Regions from separate parts of the Nocardiopsis sp. L17-MgMaSL7 genome, predicted to be linked through region 2. Evidence: predicted binding sites of a transcription regulator. Region 2 holds the regulator's gene; each other region holds the start of a gene.
The links. The regulator LexA, encoded in region 2, represses DNA repair genes until DNA is damaged. The targets are predictions, from matches to a motif close to TCGAACANNTGTTCGA.

Region 1 (7,465 bases), on a different contig from region 2:
TCGCCCGCGCCGAAGCGCAGGTCCTGGTCGTACTTGACGCCGCGCTGTCCGTTGAGGTCGATGTGGAAGAGCTTGTCCGCCCACAGCGCCTGGGCGACCCCGTGCGCGAAGTTCAGACCGGCCATCTGCTCGTGGCCGACCTCCGGGTTGACCCCCACCATCTCCGGGTGGGCCAGCCGTTCGATGAAGGCGAGGGCGTGGCCGACCGTGGGCAGCAGCACGTCGCCGCGCGGCTCGTTGGGCTTGGGCTCGATGGCGAAGCGCAGGTCGTACCCCTGTTCCAGCACGTACGAGCACAGGAGGTCGAAGGCCTCGCGCAGGCGGTCCAGGGCCGCGCGGTGGTCCTTGCCCGCCTCGGTCTCGGCGCCGTCCTGGCCGCCCCAGCACACGAAGGTCCGCGCGCCCAGCGAGGCCGCGAGGTCGATGTTGCGGATGACCTTGCGCAGCGCGTAGCGGCGCACGTCCCGGCTGTTGGAGGTGAATCCGCCGTCCCGGAAGACCGGGTGGCTGAACAGGTTGGTGGTGACCATCGGCACCCGCAGCCCGGTCTCGTCGAGCGCTCCCCGGAAGCGCCGGAGGATCTCGTCCCGTTCTCCGGAGGTGCTGCCAGGCGGGACGAGGTCGTCGTCGTGGAAGGTGATGCCGTAGGCGCCGAGGTCCGCGAGGCGGTGCACGGCGTCCACCGGGTCGAGGACCGGGCGGACCGGGTCGCCGAAGGTGTTGACGCCGCGCCAGCCCACGGTCCACAGGCCGAAGGTGAAGCGGTCCTCGGGTGTGGGGCGGAGGTCGGTCATGTGTGCTCCTGGGGGGTCGGTCCGTGGAGGGCATCGGACTCGGCCAGTTTGTCTAGAGTCACAACTAATTGTCAACGGGTCGTTTCGTCCAGCCCGTGTGTCGCGCACGCCTGGTCGAGGTCGGCCCGGATCGTCGGCGGTGGATCTCCGACCGTCCAACGGGCCAGCGAGCGTCGTGGTGGAGGTCGGGGCACAGCACGATCCGGTCGGGCTCCAGCGAAGCGACCAGGCCGGGAGCCCGCAGGGGAGGGGCCCCGAACGCCCCCGCGCCTCCGCCTACGGCAGCGGCAGGTCACCCGCGTCCAGGCCGTGGATCATCACGGCGGCGCCACCCCGCGAGGCGGCGCTCATGCCGAGGTCGGAGGGCTCCACCCGGCACCCGCCCGCCTCGGGGGCGAAGGACCGGTCCCGGGCCTGTGCGCGGCAGGCGGGGAGCAGCCACGGGGCCATCGGCACGAAGTACCCGCCCACCACCACGGCCCCGGGGTTGACCACGTTCACCAGGGTCGCCACCCCGCGTCCCAACCAGGTTCCGGCCCGTTCCAGGGCCTCGACGGCGGTCGGGTCGGCCGCCGACGCGCGGGCCACCACGGTGTCCACCAGGTCCGCGACGTCCCCGCCGCTCAGGGGGAGGTCCCCGACCAGGTCGGGCAGGGCGGCGCGCAGGATCGCCCCGATCCCGGCCAACGCCTCAAGGCAGCCCCGTCGCCCGCAGGAGCACTCCGGGCCGTCGGCGGTCAGCTCCAGATGGCCGATCTCCCCGGCGAAGCCGCCCGCTCCCCTCAGCAGCTCGCCCCCGGTCAGCACGCCCGCGCCGATCCCCACCTCACCGGTCACGTACACGAGGTCGCCGAGACCGGCCAGGGAACCGAACCGGTACTCGGCCATGGCGCCGAGGTTGGCGTCGTTGTCGACCAGGACGGTGGCCTCCGCCAGAGTCGAACCCTCCAACCTGGTGCGTAGGAGGTCGCGGAGGGGGACGTCCCGCCAGTCCAGGTTGGGTGCCCGTGTCACCGTGCCCGAGGGGGCGTCGATCAGCCCGGGCACCGCGACGCTCACCCCGACCACCGTGCGGCCCTTCAGCGCGGGTTCCTCGGTGACCTCGCGCAGGGCGGTCGCGATCCGGTCCGCGCAGGCGTGTGCCCCGGCGGAACGGGCGTCCAGCGGCACGTGCCCTCGCACCAGTTCCCGGTGGACCAGGTCCACGGCCACCACCGAGAGGTAGTCGACGTTGACCTCCACGCCGACCGCGGCCACGGAGCGGTCGTCCAGGGCCAGCAGGACACCGGGGCGGCCCACCCGCCCCTGCGGGGTCTGCCCGGTCTCCCTGACCAGGCCACGGTCCATGAGGTCGGCGACCAGGCTGGACACGGTGGTCTTGTTCAATCCTGTGGCAGTGGCGACGGCGGCGCGCGAGCACGGGGAGAGCGCGCGGACGGTCCGCAGCACGGCCCGGAGGTTGTTCTCGCGGATGGTGTGCAGACCCGCCGTGCCCGTACCGGCCGCCACCGTACCCCCCGTCGAAAACCCGTTGCCCGCGTGTGGGGGCGCTGGTTGGATTCCCATCATGGTGCCTCCCGACGTCTTCCGCGACCAGCCCTCCCTCCTCGGTGACCGGGTCCGGCTCGAACCGCTCGGCGCCGCCAACGCGCACGAGATCATCCCCGGCCTGGTGGACATGGACCCGGAGGTCCGCAGGCTCACCGGCACCCACCGGGAGTTCGACGCCGAGGAGCTGCTCCGACTGTTCACGGCGCGCGAGCACCGACACGACCGGGCCGACTGGGTGATTCGCGCGCGGGCGGACGGCGCGGTCCTCGGGGAGTGCGCGCTCATCGACCTGGACCCGGACAACGCGGAGGCGCACTACCGGATCGCCCTCGGCTCCATGGCGGTCACCGGCCAGAGCTTCGGAACGGAGACCACCGACCTGGTCCTGGAGTACGCCTTCGAGACCGCCGGTCTGCACCGTGTGGCCCTGGAGGTGTTCGCCTTCAACACCCGCGCCGAGCGCTCCTACGCCAGGTCGGGTTTCGTCCGCGAGGGAGTGTGGCGTGAGCACCTGCGCTGGGACGGCGCCTGGCACGACGCGGTCCTGATGTCGGTCCTGGACCACGAGTACGCCGAACTCCGCCGTGGGCGTGGTTGATCAGCCGGACCCGCCCGGTTCGGCGTTAGTGTCGGTGCCATGCCCGTTCCGGACTTCGTCACCCAACTGCGCGAGCACGTCGGCCACTCCCTCCTGCCCCTGGTGGGGGTGACCGGTGTGGTGCTCGACGACGAGGGGCGCGTGCTCCTGCACCAGCGTTCCGACGACGGGCGCTGGGCCACCCCCGGCGGCATCCTCGAACCGGGGGAGCAGCCCGCCCAGGCGGTGGTCCGCGAGGTGTGGGAGGAGACCGGTGTGCGGGTCGAGGTGGACCGACTGGTCACCGTGATCGGTCAGGAACCGCACACCTACCCCAACGGCGACCGTGTGCAGTTCCTCGACCTCGCCTTCCGGTGCCGTCCGGTCGGCGGGAGGCCCCGGGTCGACGGTGACGAGAGCCTGGACGTGGACTGGTTCGCCGAGTCCGAGATGCCGCCCATGGCCGAACGCATCCTGGAACGGGTCCGCTGGGCCCGTGGCGACGACGGTGAACCGTACTACGAGCGCTGATACGGTGACCGACATGCAGCGCGCCGCAGTGACGACGACGCCGGAACCAGTCCCGGCGCGCTGAACCGAGTTTTCGACAGGCCCCGGGGCGAGTGCCCCGGGGCCTTCGTCCTGCGTTCACTCGTCCCACACCGGGAGGAACGAGATGACCGCACAGCACGACCACCGCAGGCTCGGCCGTGAGCTGGAGCTCTTCGGCACCGACCCACTGATCTGAGCGCGGCAGCCTGGGCGCGCGGATCAGGGCGGCCCGGTTGGTGCCCCACCCGGAGCGCCCGTCAGCCCCACTGGCGCCGCATGGTCCAGCGGTCCGAGGCGGCGTCCCGGGAGATGTCGATGATGCTGGGGTGCCCGGTCTCGGACTCCGCCGAGACGCGGAGCAGGTGGATGTGGGTGGCCGGTACACCCGGGGCCCCGGGCCGGGCGGGCCAGTCGCCGATGATCCGGCGCACGCGGAAGGTGTGGCCGCGCCAGGTGAACTTGGCGGGGTGTCCACGGTCGGTGGAACGGACGTCGATCTGGTCGTTCAGGAGACTCACAAGGGACACTGTATCGAACAGGTGTTCGAACGAGTCAAGTCTTCGGGAGGTGGCACGGGTCGCTTTTCGTGGAGAACCCCCTGGTCGGGGCCCTGTGGCGCGATCGCCGCGCGCCAACGCCTCCAGTGGGGGAGTGTCCTCTCGGCGCCGTCGGGCGACCCCGCTACTCCGGCCGTTCACGGCGGTGGCGCCCGTGAGGGCTGCCAGGGGCGGCTCCTAGAGGAACACCCGGCCGCGGCGGTCGCGGTCGCGCAGGGCGGCCATTCTGCGGGTGTTGCTGGGGCGTCGCGAGAGCAGGTGGTAGAGCATCAGCGAGCAGTCCCGGTCCGTGCGCGCGCGGGCGGCCATCTCGCCCAGGTTCACCCGCGTGTACAGGGTGGGGCCGCCGGCGAAGAGCCGCACCGAGTGGGCCCCCTCGGGAACGTGCGCGTGCGCGTGGTTGTCGGCCGTGTACTCGCAGGCCCGGGACAGCGCCGAGCCCAGGCCGGGGACCAGGTCCGCGCCGAGGGTGGCCACCCGCCTCCAGTAACCCGCGTGCCCGGCGGCGAGGTGACCCATTTGGTGGGCGACGAGGAAGGCGAGGGCCTCCCGGTCGCGCGGGAGGCCCCTGTCGTCGAGCAGGGCGTCCGGCAGCACCAGGTAGCGCCGGAGGCCGTGGGCGGCGGCGTCGGCGTGAGCCGAGACCGGTCCGGGGCGGACGTACGCCTCCGGGGGGCGGGCCAGACCCATCTCCTGCGCCAGCGACACCACCACCCGGTACGCCTCGGGGAACTGGGTGGGCGACATCCGTACCGACTCCGCGCGCTCACGGGCGTACCGGAGACCACGTGCCGACCAGCACACGAACAGCACCGCGGCCAGCGCCAGCACCGTCCACAGCAGGGAAGCCGACACCGACCACACCAGCCTCAACAGCACCATCGCCAGGGCCAGCGTCACCATCACGCTGAGCGCGAGCAGCGGTCTCTCCCAGGGGTGCGCCGAAGCCGGGACGACCTCCTCGTCGGTGTCGGCGTCGGTCGGATACGGGTCGCCCGCGTGCCCGTGCGGGGAGGGCCGGTGCGCGGGCCACGGTCCGGGGATGGTGGTGCAGCCTGGAATCCCCTGGACCGCGCTCGTCGGGGAGCTACCCCAAGACGGCATGGAATGTCGCATACTGCTCCCCTCGGGCCGCCCTTGACAGGGAATGACTACTCCCTGTGCACAAATATTACTTTGCGCTTTCCTTTGTGTGGTGTGGCGGAGGCGGCGTGTCCGGGCTCAGGAGCGCTCGTGGCGGCGGAACTCCTCGGCGAGCTCGTCCAGGAACTGGTCCACCTGCGCCGGGTCGTAACCGGGGCGGGCACGTGTGGTGGCGAACTGGACCCGCTCCACCTCGGCGGAGGTGAGCGTGGCCCGGTCCGGTCTCCCCTGGAGGAGGACCTCCAGGCTGTACTCGGCGCGGTCCAGGAAGTCGTCCACCTCCTGCTCGTTGTAGCCGGTGGTCAGCCGGGTGGTGGCGAAGCGCTTCTCCCTGATGTCCCGGGGGGCCATCTCCGGGCCGCCGGATTGCGGGTCGGTCCGGTTCGGGCCCGCGTAGCCCTGCCCCTGGCCCTGGCCGGGGGGCTGTCCGGGGTCGGCCTGCCCCGGGTGCGGAGGCAGGGGAGGCGGCGACGCGGGCTGGCCCAGACCGCGCCCGGCGAGGTCGGCGACGACGAGGTCGAGGAAGTCGTCCACCTCGTCCTCGCGGTAGCCGGGGCTCATCCGGGTGGTGCGGAACCGGGAGTTGCGGATCTCGTCCGCGGTGAGCAGCGGTCCCGTACGCGGACCGCCCTCCAGTGCCACCAGGGTCGCCTCGATCCGGTCGAGAAGCGCGTCGACGTCCTCCTCGTTGTAGCCCGGGCGCAGACGCACCGTGTGGAACTTCTTGTTGCGGATGTCCGCCGGTGTCAGAGGCATGGTCCCCATTGTGCAGTTCACGAGGTTCGTAGGTGCGGTATCAAGCGTCCGCGTGTGCGTTCGGGGTCGCCGGATCGGACGCCGGTGTTCGGCGGGCGGCGGCCCGCAGGCGTTCTCCGCCGCTCGGCGACTCGAACGGCGGGTGCGCGAGGGCTGGGGGAACTCATGGCTCGCATTATGCCGAGGGGACGTGGCGCATGCCATACGACCGGTGGTTCTGGCCGGGTGCGGACGTGGACTCCGGCCCTGACCAGGTGTCCTCCCGGGCGCGTCTTCCTTGTAAGACGCCCCACTCCGGTGAAGGTTTACCGGAATCAAAAAGAATTACTGGAATTGTCGACACTGATTACTCAGTGCGTTCGGAGATTCATCGTGACCCTTTTGAGATCAGTGATCATGCATTTGATCTTTGTGGTGACTGTATTGTCTCCGTAGGGAATGGAAAGCCACTCGGCCGGTTCTTCCGGCTCTTGCCCTCTGCGGGCCGAAACCGTGCACGCTCTCTGTTTTCGCAGGTCAAAGGCTTCTGTGTGCCTTGGCCGTCCCCCATTCGACCCTGGTCCGTGATTCCGCGTTCCGAGACTTCCCGCCTTTGTGTTCCGGCGGTGGAAGCCCAGACCAGGCCTGGCCCCAACCCATGTGGGCCTGGACGATCCAAACGAGGATTGATCTTGAAGAACGCTTCTCGAATCTCCGCGCGCCGCGTGCTCCAGGGCGGTGCCGCGTTCGCCGCGCTGGGCGCCCTCACCCTGGCCGCCGCCTCGCCCGCCCACGCCGACACCTACGGGTGGGGCTACGCCTCGGCCCTCGGCGCCTCCAGCCCCACGCAGACCTACATCACCAAGGACCAGACGGTCTCGGACTCCTTCAGCGGCGCCATCGGCAGCTGGCTGACTGTTGAGGGCACCACCACCGCCACCGTGAACTCCAGCGGGGCCACCGGTACCGCCGTCGTGGACACCGCTCGCATCGTCATCACCGAGGCCGACCTCCCCGGCATCCTCGACCCCGAGGACGACTCGGACGAGGACGAGGAGACCCCGGACGAGGACGAGGACTCCGAGGACGACGAGGACGCCGACGACGAGGGCGACGACGACGCCCCCGAGGGTGACGACACCCCGGACGCCGGTGACGGTGAGGGTGACACCGACGTCCCGGACCACGGCGGCACCGACCAGCCCGCGGATGAGCCGACCGAGCAGCCCACCGATCAGCCGTCCGACGAGCCCGCAGACCCCGCCGAGGACGGTGACGACGACGAGGACAACGAGAACACCACGGCCTCCGCCGACGTCATCGAGCTCGACGAGGAGAACTCCGAACTGGTCGACAACGGCAGCGAGATCCTGCTCGAGGCCACCATCAACGGCGCGAGCGTCTCCACCAGCCAGGGCTGGGACGGCTCGGTCAACCACGGCTTCGACGCCGGGGTCCTCGGCGCGTCCACGCTCCAGGCCCAGGTCGAGGACGAGACCGTCGAGCTCCAGGTGTCGCTCGAGCCCGTCAGCGGTGTCTACGAGACCGAGGACGCC
Region 2 (7,465 bases):
CCGCCTTGAGCGCGCCGAAGTACACGAACGGGAAGTACGGCAGGTTGGGGCTGGCCAGCGCCACCCGGTCGCCCGGGCGCACCCCCCTGGAGACCAGGAGGTTGGCCACCTGGTTGGCGATCATGTCGGTGATCGCGTAGTTGAGCCGGGTGTCGCCGAAGACCAGGCACTCCTTCTCGGGCGCGGAACGGGCGCCGTCCTCAAGGAGCACGGACAGGTTGAACATGGGGGCCTCCCGCAGACATGTGAATCCGGACAGGTGAAACGCATGCCAGGTGTGACCTGGATCGCGTGTTCTGCGCCACTTTGACGGCAGAGTAACAAACCGGGCGGTCGGTGTGGAGGGGCGCAGGGTCCGGAAAACCACCGGTGCGCTGGTCACCCTCCGTGAGGCCAGCCCTGTTCGGGGTCCCGGCCCGGACGGCGGGAAACCGGTCTTCGGCCGTGTACCGCAGCCGCTAACCTGAAGGCAACACACCCAGAACCGGCTAAGGAACACTCAGCGATGACAGCGGTAGACGGCGACCAGACGACGGGCGACACCTACGACGCCCGCGCCCTCCAGGACAAGTGGCAGGCGCGCTGGGCCGCCGAGCTTCCGTTCGAGGCCGACACGGACCCGGGGGACACCCGCCCCCGCTCGTACATCGTCGACATGTTCTCCTACCCCTCCGGTGACCTGCACATGGGCCACGCGGAGGCCTACGCCATCGGTGACGTGATCGGCCGCTACCGCTTCCAGCGCGGCGACAACGTCCTGCACCCGGTCGGCTGGGACTCCTTCGGCCTGCCCGCCGAGAACGCGGCCATCAAGAACAACGACCACCCCTACAAGTGGACGTACGCCAACATCGAGACCCAGGCCTCCTCGATGCGCCGCTACGGCCTGGCCCTGGACTGGTCGCACCGCCTGCACACCAGTGACCCCGAGTACTACAAGTGGAACCAGTGGCTGTTCACCCGCTTCTTCGAACGCGGGCTGGCCTACCGCAAGGACGGCCTGGTCAACTGGTGCCCCCAGGACCAGACGGTGCTCGCCAACGAGCAGGTCGTGCAGGGCAAATGTGAGCGCTGCGGCGCCGACGTCGAGCGCCGCGCCCTCAACCAGTGGTACTTCAAGATCACCGACTACGCCCAGCGCCTGCTGGACGACATGGACCAGCTGGACGGCGGCCGCTGGCCGGACGAGATCCTGGCTATGCAGCGCAACTGGATCGGCCGCTCCACCGGCGCCGACGTGCGCTTCGAGATCGAGGGCCGCGACGAGCCGGTCACCGTCTACACGACCCGGCCCGACACCCTCTACGGCGCCACCTTCTTCGTGGTGGCCGCCGACGCCGACCTGGCCGCTGAGCTGTGCGCGCCCGAGCAGCGCGAGGCCTTCGAGGACTACCGTTCCGAGGTCGCCAAGCTCTCCGACATCGAACGCCAGACCACCGAGCGCCCCAAGACCGGAGTGTTCCTGGGCCGTTACGCGATCAACCCGGTCAACGGCGAGCGCATGCCCGTCTGGGCCGCCGACTACGTTCTGGCCGGATACGGCCACGGCGCCGTCATGGCGGTGCCCGCCCACGACCAGCGCGACCTCGACTTCGCCCTCGCCTTCGACCTGCCCGTGCGGGTCGTGGTCGAGACCGGTGAGGCCGACCCCGCCGAGACCGGCGTCGCCACCGCGGGCGAGGGCGTCCTGCGCGACTCCGGCCCCCTCGACGGCCTGACCAAGACCGACGCCATCGAGCGCATCATCGGCATCCTGCGTGAGCGGGGCACCGGCGACGCCACGGTCAACTTCCGCCTGCGCGACTGGCTGCTGTCCCGCCAGCGCTACTGGGGCACCCCGATCCCGATCGTCCACTGCCCCTCCTGCGGCGAGGTGGCCGTTCCCGACGAGCAGCTGCCGGTGACCCTGCCCGACCTCCAGGGCGCCGAGCTGGCCCCCAAGGGCATCTCCCCGCTGGCCGCCGCCAAGGAGTGGCTGCAGGTGGACTGCCCGTCCTGCGGCGGTCCGGCCGAGCGCGACACCGACACCATGGACACCTTCGTGGACTCGTCCTGGTACTTCCTGCGCTACGTCTCCTCGCACCTGGACACGGCCCCCTTCGACACCGAGGAGGTGAACAAGTGGGGTCCCGTCGACCACTACATCGGCGGCAAGGAGCACGCGACGCTGCACCTGATGTACGCGCGCTTCTTCACCAAGGTCCTCTACGACATGGGCATGGTCGGCTTCACCGAGCCCTTCCGCCGTCTGACCAACCAGGGCCAGGTCATCAACGAGGGCCGGGCGATGTCCAAGTCGCTGGGCAACGGCGTGGACCTGGGCAGGGAGATCGACGCCTACGGTGTGGACGCGGTCCGGCTGACCATGCTCTTCGCCTCCCCGCCCGAGGAGGACGTGGACTGGGCGGACGTGTCCGTGGTCGCCGCGCAGAAGTTCCTCAACCGCGCCTACCGGGTGATGAGTGAGGCCGGTGCGGGCAGCGCTCCCGGAACGGACCCCTCCACCGGCGACACCGACCTGCGCCGCTTCACGCACCGCTCCATCGACCAGATCACGGCCCTGGTCGAGGACAAGCGCTTCAACGTCGCCATCGCCCGCTGCATGGAACTGGTCTCGGCCGCCCGCAAGGCGATCGACTCCGGGCCCGGCGCCGCCGACCCGGCCGTCCGCGAGGCTGCCGAGTTCGTGGCCGTCGCCCTGTCCCTGTTCGCGCCCTACATCGCGGAGGAGGGCTGGGAGAAGCTGGGCCGCAGCGGCTCGGTGGCCGTCGGCAACTGGCCCGAGGCCGACCCGGAACTGCTGGTCCAGGAGTCGGTCACCTGCGTGGTGCAGGTGCAGAGCAAGGTCCGCGACAAGCTCTCGGTGTCCCCCGACATCGACGCCGCCGAGCTGGAGCGCCTGGCCCTGGCCTCGGAGAAGGCCCAGAGCTTCATCGGTGACAAGACCGTGCGCAAGGTGATCGTCCGCGCACCCAAGCTGGTGAACATCGTCGTCGGTTGATCCGTCGCACGGGGCGGTGGTCGCGGTGGCGGCCACCGCCCTCTACCTTGGGCGTGACAACTGATGGGGAGGCGGTGGCCGGGTGGGATCTGCGACAGGTTCCGGACCCAGACCCTGGGTGCGGGCGGCGATCGTGGTGACGGGCACGGTGGCGGTCTCCGCCGCCGCTGTCGGAGGCGGTCTCTGGCTCACGGGGAAAGACCCGGACCAACCCCGTGGCGGTGACGCCCACACCACGGCGCCACCGTGCGGCGTGGTCCCGGAGGAGGCCATAGCCGAGGCGCTGCCCGGTGCCGTCCTGGAATCGGACGACGGCGGCCCCCTCGCGGGCGGTGAGAGCACCTCCTGCGTGTGGACCACCGCCGGACTCGACGCCGAGGAGCAGGGGGTCCTGCGGGTCGATCTGTCCGCGCGCTTCACCGACGCCTCCGCCGAACCGGCCGTGACCGGTGACGAGTCCGCAGCCCGGGCCCAGACCGCCATGGCCCCGGCTCGCGGTCGTTCCGTGGCCCTGGGAACCGGCGCCGAGGCCGAGGTCTGGCGCGGCCAGGTCCCCGGCACCGCCGAACTCGCCTTCCACAGCGACAACCTGCTGGTCCGCGTCTCCTACAGCGCCATGGACGAGGACGACCCCATGTCCTACGACCGCGCCCAGGAGACCGTCGTGGCCTTCGCCGAACAACTGGGAGAGGCCCTGTGAGCACCCCCCACCCCGGGCCCCCACCCGCCTTCGGGCAGCCGGAGGACCCCGGAACCACCCCGCCGCAGAGCCGGGGACTGGCCGTCACCCTCCTCGTCGTCCTGGTCGTGGCCGTGCTGGCGCTCGCCGCGTGGCTTGTCTGGTTCCTGCTGCGGGACGACGTGGAACTGGGCGAGTTCGAGGCCGCGCCCGAGTGCGGGACCGGTGAGACCGAGGCCCTGGAGGAGCTGGTGCCCGGCTACGAGAGGGAGATCGAGGAGACCGTCGGCAGCGCCCAGGACCCCTTCGGGGCCGGGTGGCAGTGTCGCTGGGCCACTACCGAGGGAGCGGGGGCCTCCGTGCCCTCCGCCGCCACCCTCGTCCTGGTCGCCGCCCCGGTCGAGGCAGGCCCGGAGACCGCCGCCGAAACCCTGCGCTCCACCGCCGGTGAGAGCGACGCCCAGCCCGTGGAGGGCCTTGGGGACGAGGCCCTCACCTGGGTCGAGGAGGGTGCCTTCGAGGTGGGCTGCGTGGGTGTGCGGGTCTCCAACCTGTACGTGGAGTCCTGCTACACGGCCGCCACAGACTACGACGCGATCGGTTCCATGGACGGTGTGGCCGCCGCCGAGGAGGCCGAGATCCTCGCCCGCGCCGTCGTCGAAGAGCTGCCCGCGCCCGCGGACGACTAGCGGCTCCCGGGTCGGCTACCAGAGACCGTCGAGGAACCGCTCCAGCGCCGGGGTGACGTCGGGGGAGAAGGCACGGTCCGCGTCGAGGGCGGCGGCCCCCGGGGTGTCGTCGTACTCGCGCAGGATGTGGTCCACCCCGGACAGGTCCACCCGCTCGGCGCCGTCCAGACCGGTCATGAGCCGGTCGACCTCCTCCTCGTTCACCTGGGCGTCCTGGTCGCCCCACAGGACCAGTACCGGGGTGTCCCCGGGCAGGCCCTCGGCCAGCTCCACGGGGTCGAAGGAGTCGATCCAGGTCAGGTAGTCCGCACTGTTCTCGTCGAACAGCCCCGTGGTGTCGCTCTCGGGCAGCTCCCCGCCCGCGCGCACGGCGGCCCGGCCCGCCCGCAGGTCCGAGAGCATGCGCGCGGCGGTCACCTCGCCGACACCGCCCTGGGCCTCGGCGGTGCGGATCTGCTCGGACACCTGGCGGTCGATGAGATCCAGCATGCGGGTGCCCGGCGGAGCGGCCAGCACCAGTGCGGGTTCGGCGTCGAGGAGTTCGTGGGCGCGCAGCGCGAACAGGGCGCCCTCACTGTGGCCGAGGATGACCGTGCGCTCGGGGTCCACCTCGGGCTGGGAGACCAGCTCCGTGTAGGCGGCGGCCATCTGCCGGTCGAAGACGAGGGGGTCGACCGGCTGGTCGAGAGCCTCCTCCTCGGCCGCGCTCATGTCGGCCGGATCGGCGCTGCCGAACTTGTCGTAGCGCAGCGAAGCGGCGCCCGCACCGCTCAGCACCCGGGCGAGGTTCAGGTTGGTGTTGGCGTCCGGTCGCGCGGCGCCGTTGCCGTCCCGGTCGGTGGGGCCGCTGCCGGAGACGATGAGCACCCCCGGGACGGAGCCCTCGCCGGCGCCGGAGGGAGCGGTGAAGGTGCCGGGCACGGTGAAACCGCCACCCTCGAAGGAGACCTCGCGCTCCTGCCCGGCGGCACCCGGTAGCGCGGGGCCGTCACCGTCGCTGGGCGTACACGCGGAGACCAGCAGGGCCCCGGCGACCAGGGCCGCGGCCAGGGCAGTGCGCGGTCGGCTCGGGGAAGGGGACACGGGGGCGGAGGCAGGTGTCGACACGCCCTCAGCGTATCGGCACGCCCACCACCCCCGGCTCCGGGACCTGGGCTCAGACCCGGCGCATGACCGTGACGACCTTGCCGAGGATGGTGGCCTCGTCACCCTGGATGGGCTCGTAGGCGTCGTTGCGCGGCATCAGCCACACGTGCCCGTCCGGCTCCCGCCGCAGCACCTTGACGGTGGCCTCGTCGTCCAGCATCGCCGCGACGATGTCACCGTTCTCGGCGGTCTGCTGCTGACGGACCACCACCAGGTCGCCGTCGGTGATCGCGGCGTCGATCATGGAGTCGCCGACCACGGTGAGCATGAACAGGCGGCCCTCGCCGACCAGCTGACGCGGCAGCGCCAGGACGTCCTCCACGGCCTCCTCGGCCAGGATCGGGCCACCGGCCGCGATCCGGCCGACCAGCGGCACCGAGGCCGCCCTGGTGGAGTCGGCGGTGAGCTCCTCCTGGGTGAGGGTCTGGGAGGCCTCACGGCCCGGGGTGCGCAGCTCCACGGCGCGCGGCCGGTTCTGGTCCCGGTGCAGGTAACCCTTGCGCTGGAGCACCTTGAGCTGGTGCGCCACGCTGGAGGGGCTGGACAGGCCGACCGTGTCGCCGATCTCCCGGATGGACGGCGGGTAACCCCGTTCCCGGACGTACCGCTGGATGCAGTTGAGGACACTCTGCTGACGTGCGGTGAGCTTGGGGGTGTCGGACCCGGGCGGGCCCGGGTCCACGGGCGAAAGAACGGTGGTGGGTCCGGAGCCGACGGCTCCGGGGTTCTCCTCCGGCACGGCCGGGCCTCCTCGGTGTTCGGTTCGGTCAGGGCCTGTGTGTGGCCGGATCGGCCACGCGGACCGGACGGCGAAGCCGGTGTGAAATCAAGGTCAACTTTAGTCGTTGCACACGGTGATATCAAACAAGCGTTCGAGAACGTGTGGACGAGGGCGCGCACGGATTTCGCATTGTGTTTTCGCGTCCCGATTTCCGGTGGCCCGGACTTATGTGTGTACACGCTCGCCGTGGCCGTTGTCCGTGGAATGCGCGCTCCGGTATGGGGTTCGTCTCGCCGTGCCCCGCCGCCACTCCGTGCTGACAGGAGAGGGGGGAATTCGGTCGGCGCCGAGGCGTGGCGGGCGTCGAGCCGCGCGCCCGCGCCCCCTTATCCTTGGATTCGTCTCCCGGAGCCGCGCATCCCCGTTTCCACCTCCTCGAACCCCGTTCCTTGGCCGCCCCTGTTCCGGGTTTGGGGACACGCCGTCGGCAGGGTTGCGGGTGTCCGCCCCAACGCCTAGGTTCGACCACAACATCTGGTGTTGACATGGGGGCTGTGGTCAATAAGTTGTGGTTAAGTAGACCTCCAGGGTTGTTGGTCGGGTACAGGAAAGCCAGGTGAACCGGGATGCACTGTCCGTTCTGCCGTCATCCGGACACCAGGGTGATCGACAGCAGGTCCACCGACGACGGCGCGGCCATCCGGCGCCGCAGGACCTGCCCCGTCTGCGAGCGGCGCTTCACCACCCAGGAGACCGTCCTGCTGATGGTGGCCAAGCGGTCCGGGGTCACCGAACCCTTCAGCCGCACCAAGATCATCGCCGGGGTACGCCGCGCCTGCCAGGGCCGTCCCGTCTCCGAGGACGCCCTCGCCAAACTCGGCCAGCAGGTCGAGGAGGAGATCCGCGGCCGGGGCGTGGCCGAGGTGCCCGCCCACGAGATCGGCCTGGCCATCCTGGGCCCCATGCGTGACCTGGACGAGGTCGCCTACCTGCACTTCGCGAGCGTCTACCGTGGGTTCGAGAGCCTCGCCGACTTCGAGGCCGAGATCGCGAGCCTGCGGGAGGACCGCGAGGGAGAACCCGCGGTCGACACCACCGGGTAACCCCGGAGGCCGCCGCATGGTGGGCGGAGAGCCGGGCAGAGACCGTGCCTTCCGCACCACCCCGAACACACATGAACGTCCGCGCGGTCACCGCCGGGTCCGCGCATGACCTTCGGGGAGGGGTCG
Region 3 (7,465 bases), 120 kb from region 2:
CTCTCGGGAGGGCCCGGATTCCGGGGACCGACCGGCCTCGTGAGGGCCCTTCGCGGCGGTCTCCGGGACCGCGAGGTGCACGGGCCCCGGGTACGCGTGACGCCCTCGCATGGCCCTGCGAGGGCATCATCCACGCCGACCGCCCCACGGGCACTGGCACTGGCACAGCCACGCGTAACGGGTCGGATGACCCCGACGGCAAGGGACCCCGACCACCTCCTCGGTGGCGGGGTCCCGTCGTCTCCCCGGACCCGTGCGGATCAGCTCCCACTGCCCGCCCGTGCCCGGTCAGCGCTCACTGGCCGGTGGTCACACCAGCGGTGTCGAAGGTGGCGACGTTGCGCAGCGCGCGCACCGAACCCTGGAGCAGCGGCAGCGCGAGCAGCGCACCGGAGCCCTCACCCAGGCGCATCTCCAGGTCGACCAGCGGCGTGAGGCCGAGGTGCTCCAAGGCGATCGCGTGGCCGGGTTCGGTGGAGCGGTGCCCGGCGAAGCAGGCGCTCAGGGAGTCCGGCGAGATCGCGGCGGCGGCGAGCGCGGCCGAACCGGCGATCACGCCGTCCAGGAGCACCGGCACCCGCAGTGCGGCTCCGCCCAGGATGAAGCCGGCCAGTGCGGCGTGCTCCAGACCACCGAGAGCGGCGAGGGTCCCGATCGGGTCCGCCTCGTCCACGGGGTTGGCCTTCAGCGCCTGGCGCACGGCCTCCACCTTGCGCTCGTAGGTGGCGTCGTCCGCGCCGATCCCCCGACCGGTCGCCGTGGCGGGGTCCGCTCCGGTGAACGCGCAGACAAGAGCGGCGGCCGGGGTCGTGTTCCCGATCCCCATGTCGCCGGTGACCAGGCAGCGGTTGCCCGCCGACACCAGGTCCCGGGCGATCTCGATGCCGGCCTCCAGTGCCTGGAGCGCCTGGTCCCGGGTCATCGCCGGGCCCTGGGTGAGGTCGGCGGTCCCCCGGGCGACCTTGCGCGGCAGCAGGCCGGTGCCGCTCGGCAGGTCCCCGACCACACCGACGTCCACGACGGTCACCTCGGCACCCACCTGCTCGGCGAAGGCGTTGACCACGGCTCCGCCGTCCAGGAAGTTGCGCACCATCTGCGCGGTGACCTCCTGCGGCCACGCGGTCACACCCTGGGCGTAGACCCCGTGGTCACCGGCGAAGACCGCCACGGCGGCGGGCTCGGGCACCGGCGGCGGGCACTCCCCCGCCAGTCCGGCGAGCCGCACCGAGACATCCTCCAGGACTCCGAGGGAACCGCGCGGCTTGGTCATACGGTCCTGTCGGTCCTTGGCCTCCTCCACGGCTCGGGCGTTGAGCGCTCCGATGGCGGTGATGGTCTCCTCCAGCAGGGTGGTCGGCTCCTGGCCGGGCAGACCTCGGCGCCCGTAGCGGTCGCGGTGCACGGCCCAGGACAGGGGGCGTCCCCTGGCCCAGCCGACGAGGCTGAGTTCGGGTTCGGTGGGGAAGTCCTCGACGTAGCCGACGCACAGGTACGCGACGAGTTCGAGGTGGGAGGGGAGTTCGAGGACGCTGGCCGCGTCGCGCTCGTCCGTGAAGGCGACCCAGCCGACGCCGAGCCCCTCCGCCCGGGCCGCCAGCCACAGGTTCTCCACGGCGAGCGCCGCCGAGTAGGAGGCGGGTTTGGAGTGCCGTCCGGGGCTGTGCGGTCCGCGGCTGGGGTCGACGGTGACCGCGATGTTGATCGGGCTCTCCAACACCGCCTCGACCTTCAGCCCGGAGAACGCCTGTGCGCGGGTGCCGGGCCGGGTGTGGCCCTGCGCGTCGCGCTGGGTCTGGGCGAGGCCGCGCACCCGGGCCCGGATCTCGGGGTCGTCGATGACCAGGAAGTCCCACGGCTGCGTGTGCCCCACGCTGGGCGCCTGGTGGGCGGCCTCCAGAACCCGGGTGAGGACTTCGGTGGGGACCGGCTCGGACAGGAATCCGGCACGGACGTCCCGGCGGTCACGGATGGCGCGGTAGACGGCGGCGCGCTCGGCCTCGTCGAAGGCGTGGCCCGCGTCGCTCCAGACGTCGTCACCGGGTGTGCCCGGGACCTCCCGGGCCCCCGCGGCGCTCTGGGCCTCGGCGCTCTGGGCCTCGGCGTTGAGCGCCTCGCGGGCCGCCTGGATGGCGGGGACCAGAGCCGGTGCCGGCGCCCCCTGTGGTTCCTCCGGTTCGGTCCGCTGGCGCGGACCCGTGTGCTGCGGTACCTCCAGGGGTGCCGCTGCTTCGTGTGCGTGCACGGTGTCGCTCTGCTTCGGGTCGGTGGCCGGACGGTTCTCGTCCGCTTGGCCGGGGTTCGTGGTGGGCTCGGGCCGCGCGGGCTCTGTCCGCGGGGCCTCGGGGGTCGCGGGTTCGGGCTGGGCGGCTCGGGCGGGGGAAGGGTGTTCGGGTTGCGCGGGACCGGAGTGGCGGCTGCCCGAGCGGAAGGGGATGACGTTGAACCGGGGATCGCGCTCAGGGGCGACGGGGGGCTCCTGGATCTCCGTGGGCGCGTGTCGGGCCCGGGGTTCCGGAGGGGCCTGCTGCCTGGTCTGCTGCGGCCGGGTGGTGAAGGCCGTGGGCGCGGGCTCGGCGGCGGGGTGGTGTCCGGGCGGGGGTGGCGGCTCCGCCCCGGGGGACGTACTCCGGAAGGGGTTGTACGGCGGCGCAGGGGGTCTGGGGTCGCGCGCCTGCGCACCCTTGCCGCTCTCGGGCAGTCCGTCTAGGAGGCCGCCGAGGCCGGGCACGGGTCCGCTGCCCCGTTGCCACGCGCCCTCCTGCTCACCGCGACGGGATTCCTCGCGGTCGTCGTTGGTCATGATCGCTCCCCGAAGAAGAGAAGAGAAGAAGAGGTCTGTGAGCTGCCCGGTTCCACCTGGTCCGTTAGGGATTCGGACCAGCGTAGTCCGCGGCGGTCATGCCGCTCGCACGGGTCCCCCCGACCCGGAACGGCTCGCCCCGGCCGAAGTGCCGGGGTCCTCAAGTCACCATCAACTGTGCCAGAGAAGGCGTGGGGACGGGCTGTGTACGGGAGTCCCGGACGGGAACCGGAGGGGGTTCGCGCCCGGTTCGCGGCCCTACGTCACCCCGCCGAAGTACGGTACGGGGCCCGTAAGGACTACTCGACAACACCCAAAGAACCCCATCTGAGCAGGGGAAACGGTGCGTGCGCAGGGGAACGCGCACCACCCCATCTCACTGTGCGACCACTCGAACACCGTGCGTACATTTTCTGGTTCTCCGATCCACGTATCGGCCCAGGGGAGGGCTTTCGGCTCGTCAGGGAGCGGGTTGCGGCCAGGACCGGACCCCGACCCACTCCCCGTCCCTCTCCCCGAGCCCTGGGGACCGCTGGGGGCGGGGCGGTCTGTGGTTTCGGCCCGGCGCGGGGCCCACTGGGGAACCGCGGCGCAAGCGCGTCGGATGCCGTGCGTCACGGCCCTGTGGCACTCTTTGCCGGTACCCGAACACCCCTGCTCCCGGTACTCGCCCCCAATCGGAACGGACCTCGCCATGCGACGGCGTCACTTCCTCGCCGGTGCCACCACCGTGACCGGACTCTCCGCGATCGCCCCGGCTCTGCTCGCCTCCGCCACCGCCTCCGCGCGGACCACCGGAGACTCCTCCGCCGCCCTGACCGCGCCCAGGATCCTCAGCGAACCGGCCGACGTCACCGGCGCCGTCGTCCGCCCCGAGCGCCGCTTCGACCTCGTCTCCGTCACCCAGGCGCCCGACTCCGTCTCCGAGAACGCCGCAGTGCGCTTCGAGACCGCCGAGGGGCTGGGCGGCTGGCAGGACCTGCACTTCCACACGGCCGGACCCGAGCACCTGTCGCCCTCCGCCTCCGCCATGGCGCGCGCCCCCGAGGGAGCGACCGGCTACGAGGTGCGCGGCGCGGACGGCGCCGACACGACCGCCCTGAACCTGCACGACGGTGAGGAGCTGCGGCTCGGCGGCCAGGAGCGGGTGGCGCTGTCCGCCGAGGACGAGGGGGTCACCACCCTCACCGGCGGTTCCGTCCTGCGGGTGCGCACCCGGGCGGGGTGGGGCGCCGACGAGTCGCTGCGCTTCGACGAGGACGGCAACGACCTGTGGACCGCCCAGTTCCACCGGGTTCAGGCGCTGACCGTGCACCACACGGCGATGGCGACCACGGACGACCACTCGGCGGACGTGCGCGCCGTCTACCACCTGCACGCGGTGCAGCAGGAGTGGGGCGACGTCGGCTACCACCTGCTGATCGACCCGGAGGGCGGGATCTACGAGGGTCGCCACTCGGGTGGCGGCCTCCCGATCTTCCGAGGGGTCCCCCTGCCGGGCCTGGCCGAGTCGGTGACGGGCGGCCACGCGTTCGGGTTCAACCACGGCAACATCGGCGTGTGCCTGCTCGGCGACTTCACCGACGAGCTGCCGACGCGGGCGGCCCAGGACTCGCTCGTGGACGTCCTACGGGTCCTGAGCGCCCTCACCGGCGTGGACGCGGCGGAGCGGATCGAGTACGTGCACCCGGACACCGGCGTGGCGACCGAGCAGGAGGCGGTGGCCCGACACCGGGACTGGCTCCAGACCGAGTGCCCGGGCAACGCCTTCTCCGAGGTGTTCGACACGGTCATCCGGCAGAGGGTCGTCGACGGTCTGCTCTGAACCCCGTGGCGGTGGGGCGTTCCGACTCCCCACCGCCGGAGAGTGCGGGTGGGCGGGTCGACGGAACTCGGTTCCACACGCCCGTGGGACGTCGTATCTTGATCGGTGCCCGGAACCACCCGGCGGTCGTACGCACAGGGGGAACACACGCATGGCCACAGTCCAGAGCGCTCCGATCATGCCCGCGGTCATCCTGGAGACCGAGCGCCTGCGCCTGCGATCCCTGCTCGAACACGACATCGACGACGTGTACACCTCGTGCGTGGACCCCGAGCTCCAGCGGTGGATCCCCCTGCCCGCGCCGGGGCTGCCCTACACCCGGGAGTCAGCCGAGCACTTCTGTCTGAACGTCGCCCCGGCCATCCGTACCGGCGGCGACGGCCAGCACTGGGCCGTGGTGGACAAGGCGACGGGCCGGTTCACCGGGTCGGTCGCGCTGCTGCGCACGCAGTGGGCCGCCATGGTCACCGAGATCGGTTACTGGATCTCGCCGTGGGGTCGTGGCCGCGGGTTGGCCACCGAAGCGGTCGTGGCCGTGTCCCGGTGGGCCCTCGGGCAGGGTTTCCAGCGAGTGGAGCTCAAGGCCGCCACGGGCAACACCGGTTCGTGCCGGGTGGCCGAGGCCGCCGGGTTCGTCCGCGAGGGGACCGACCGGAACGCGATGCCCCTGCACGAGGGCAGGTCGGACCTGGCCTCGTTCGGCCTCGTCCCGGGCGACGTCGTCCGTGGTACGGGGCTGCCTCCTGTACCCGACCGGGTCGGGCCGTGACGCCCGCCGACCCGAGCCCCCGCTCTCCGGCGACCCCGGTTCCCTGCCCCGACCGCCCCGGGCCCCGCGGTCTCTGATCAGCCCCACACCCGGCTGAGCGACCACTCACCGGTGGAGGCGTCGTGGCGGAGTTCGTACACGCCCTGCGCGTAGGCCGAGCCCGCCTCCACCCGCCAGTGTCTGCGTTCGGGCACCTGGGAACCCGCACCGGGGGTCCAGTCGCGGCGCAGCGTGACCCAGTGGTCGATGATCCTGCGTATCCCGTACACCCGGCCCTCCCAGGTGAAACGGGTGGGTCGGCCCTCGTCCTCGACGACCCTCACCTTCGCCCCGAAGTACCGCCCCACGACAGTTCCCCCCACCATCGACCGACTCCTCTTGCCTGGTGTCCGGCCGTGTACGAGCGCACACCACCGGAAGGGCCCGTCCGTGGGGAAGTACGGCCAGGCATTCGAACAAGTATTCGAATCCTATCGAAAGCGGTGCTTCCTTGGAACTGTTTCCGCGTTCTCGACATCACCTCGGGTAGCACCTCCACGTGCCCGCGAGCTCCGCCGCCCGATCGGCGCCCGGCACGCGCGCTCATCCGTGTCCTTGATCGAACGTCCGTCAACAACCCCGCCGGTCCCCTCCGTCCGCGCACCGCCGATCCGACCCACAGTCGGCCCGCCTCTTCGGGAGCCTTCGGCTGGACGCATTCGGCGGGGCCGACCGCCACCTCCCGCCCGGAGCCCCCGCCCCGGCCCCGGCCCGGTGGACCACCCACCACAGCTCGAATCAGCCCAGTTCCGGCCCGCTTCAACGGCCGGAACCACCAGAACGCGCCGGCGTGTCGAGATCGGTACGCTGATGGGCGCGCATCACACGATCCATACAAGGGACCCCCAACTGTGACGTCCAACGGACACGAAAGCGGCAAACCCCTGCGCGCAGGCGATCCGCGCGAACTCGACGGCTACCGGATCGTCGGCCGCCTGGGGCGCGGTGGCATGGGCACCGTGTACCTGGCCAAGGACGCCGCCGACCATTCCGTGGCCGTCAAACTGATCCACCCCGACCTGGCCGACGACGAGTCCTTCCGGCTGCGCTTCGCCCGCGAGGTCGCCTCCGCGCGCCGGGTCGCCCGCTTCTCCACTGCCGGGGTCATCGACGCCCGGCTGGAGGGCGAACCCCTCTTCATCGTCTCGGAGTACGTGCCCGGACCCAACCTGGACCAGGCGGTCCGGGGCGGCGGGCCGATGCACGGCGGGACCCTGGACGGCCTGGCCATGGGTGTGGCGGCCGCGTTGACGGCGATCCACGGGTCGGGGATCGTGCACCGCGACCTCAAGCCCGCCAACGTCCTGCTTTCTCCGGTCGGCCCGAAGGTGATCGACTTCGGGATCGCCCGCGCCCTGGACGACTCCAGCGGTGCGGTCACCCGGTCCAGCCAGCTCATGGGCACCCCCTCCTACATGGCGCCCGAGCTGATCCTGGGGGAACAGGCCACGGCGGCGGCCGACGTCTTCGCATGGGGCTGCCTGGTGGCCTTCGCGGGCATCGGCCGTGCGCCCTTCGACGCGGGTACCGTCCCCGCGGTGCTGCACAACATCTCCACGGCACCACCCAGGCTGGAGGGACTCGACCCGAGCCTGGTGGACCTGGTCGGGACCGCGCTGGACAAGAAGCCGGAGAACCGTCCCACGTCCCAGCAGCTGCTGGCCCATCTGACCGGACAGCAGGAGCCGGAGGAGGCGGAGGTGAGGCGCACGATCAGCACCTCATGGGCGCCGCCGAGCAGCACGCCGGTGCCCGGCCGACCTCCGGAGCCCACCGAGCCCGAGCTTCGGGATCAGGCTTCGGTCGAGGACGCCACCACGCCGTTGGAGGGACCTCCGGAGGGTCGGGCCACGGTCCCCTCGGCGGGCTCCGCGCCGCAGGACTCGCACGCACCGGATCCGACGGAGCCCGTCACTCCGCCGGAGGACCAGCCCTCCGCCCCTCCGGCGAGCTCCGCTCCGCCACAGGATCAACCCCAGGCGCCGCAGGCGCCCCCTCCGGACCCGCGGTTCTCCACGCCGCAGCAGTCCCA

Region 1: BDW27_RS23505 (DUF6504 family protein) is a predicted target of LexA. The motif match lies at 4,006-4,021, and genes of this name have one in related genera.
Region 3: BDW27_RS04990 (DUF6504 family protein) is a predicted target of LexA. The motif match lies at 5,846-5,861, and genes of this name have one in related genera.

The regions. Positions count from the first base shown of each region.
Region 1 covers NZ_QGTF01000016.1:90,307-97,771, forward strand. Annotated here, with positions in the region: gene xylA (xylose isomerase) at 1-794, opposite strand, end outside; gene BDW27_RS23490 (ROK family transcriptional regulator) at 1,071-2,303, opposite strand; gene BDW27_RS23495 (GNAT family N-acetyltransferase) at 2,362-2,943, shown strand; gene BDW27_RS23500 (NUDIX domain-containing protein) at 2,983-3,453, shown strand; gene BDW27_RS23505 (DUF6504 family protein) at 3,732-3,992, opposite strand; gene BDW27_RS23510 (M48 family metallopeptidase) at 4,209-5,135, opposite strand; gene BDW27_RS23515 (DivIVA domain-containing protein) at 5,253-5,939, opposite strand; gene BDW27_RS23520 (LPXTG cell wall anchor domain-containing protein) at 6,602-7,465, shown strand, end outside.
Region 2 covers NZ_QGTF01000002.1:403,763-411,227, reverse strand. Annotated here, with positions in the region: gene BDW27_RS04465 (long-chain fatty acid--CoA ligase) at 1-226, opposite strand, end outside; gene leuS (leucine--tRNA ligase) at 506-3,001, shown strand; gene BDW27_RS04455 (hypothetical protein) at 3,084-3,701, shown strand; gene BDW27_RS04450 (hypothetical protein) at 3,698-4,369, shown strand; gene BDW27_RS04445 (S9 family peptidase) at 4,385-5,476, opposite strand; gene lexA (transcriptional repressor LexA) at 5,526-6,254, opposite strand; gene nrdR (transcriptional regulator NrdR) at 6,863-7,339, shown strand.
Region 3 covers NZ_QGTF01000002.1:526,344-533,808, forward strand. Annotated here, with positions in the region: gene cobT (nicotinate-nucleotide--dimethylbenzimidazole phosphoribosyltransferase) at 296-2,800, opposite strand; gene BDW27_RS04980 (peptidoglycan recognition family protein) at 3,495-4,625, shown strand; gene BDW27_RS04985 (GNAT family N-acetyltransferase) at 4,777-5,394, shown strand; gene BDW27_RS04990 (DUF6504 family protein) at 5,472-5,759, opposite strand; gene BDW27_RS04995 (serine/threonine-protein kinase) at 6,285-7,465, shown strand, end outside.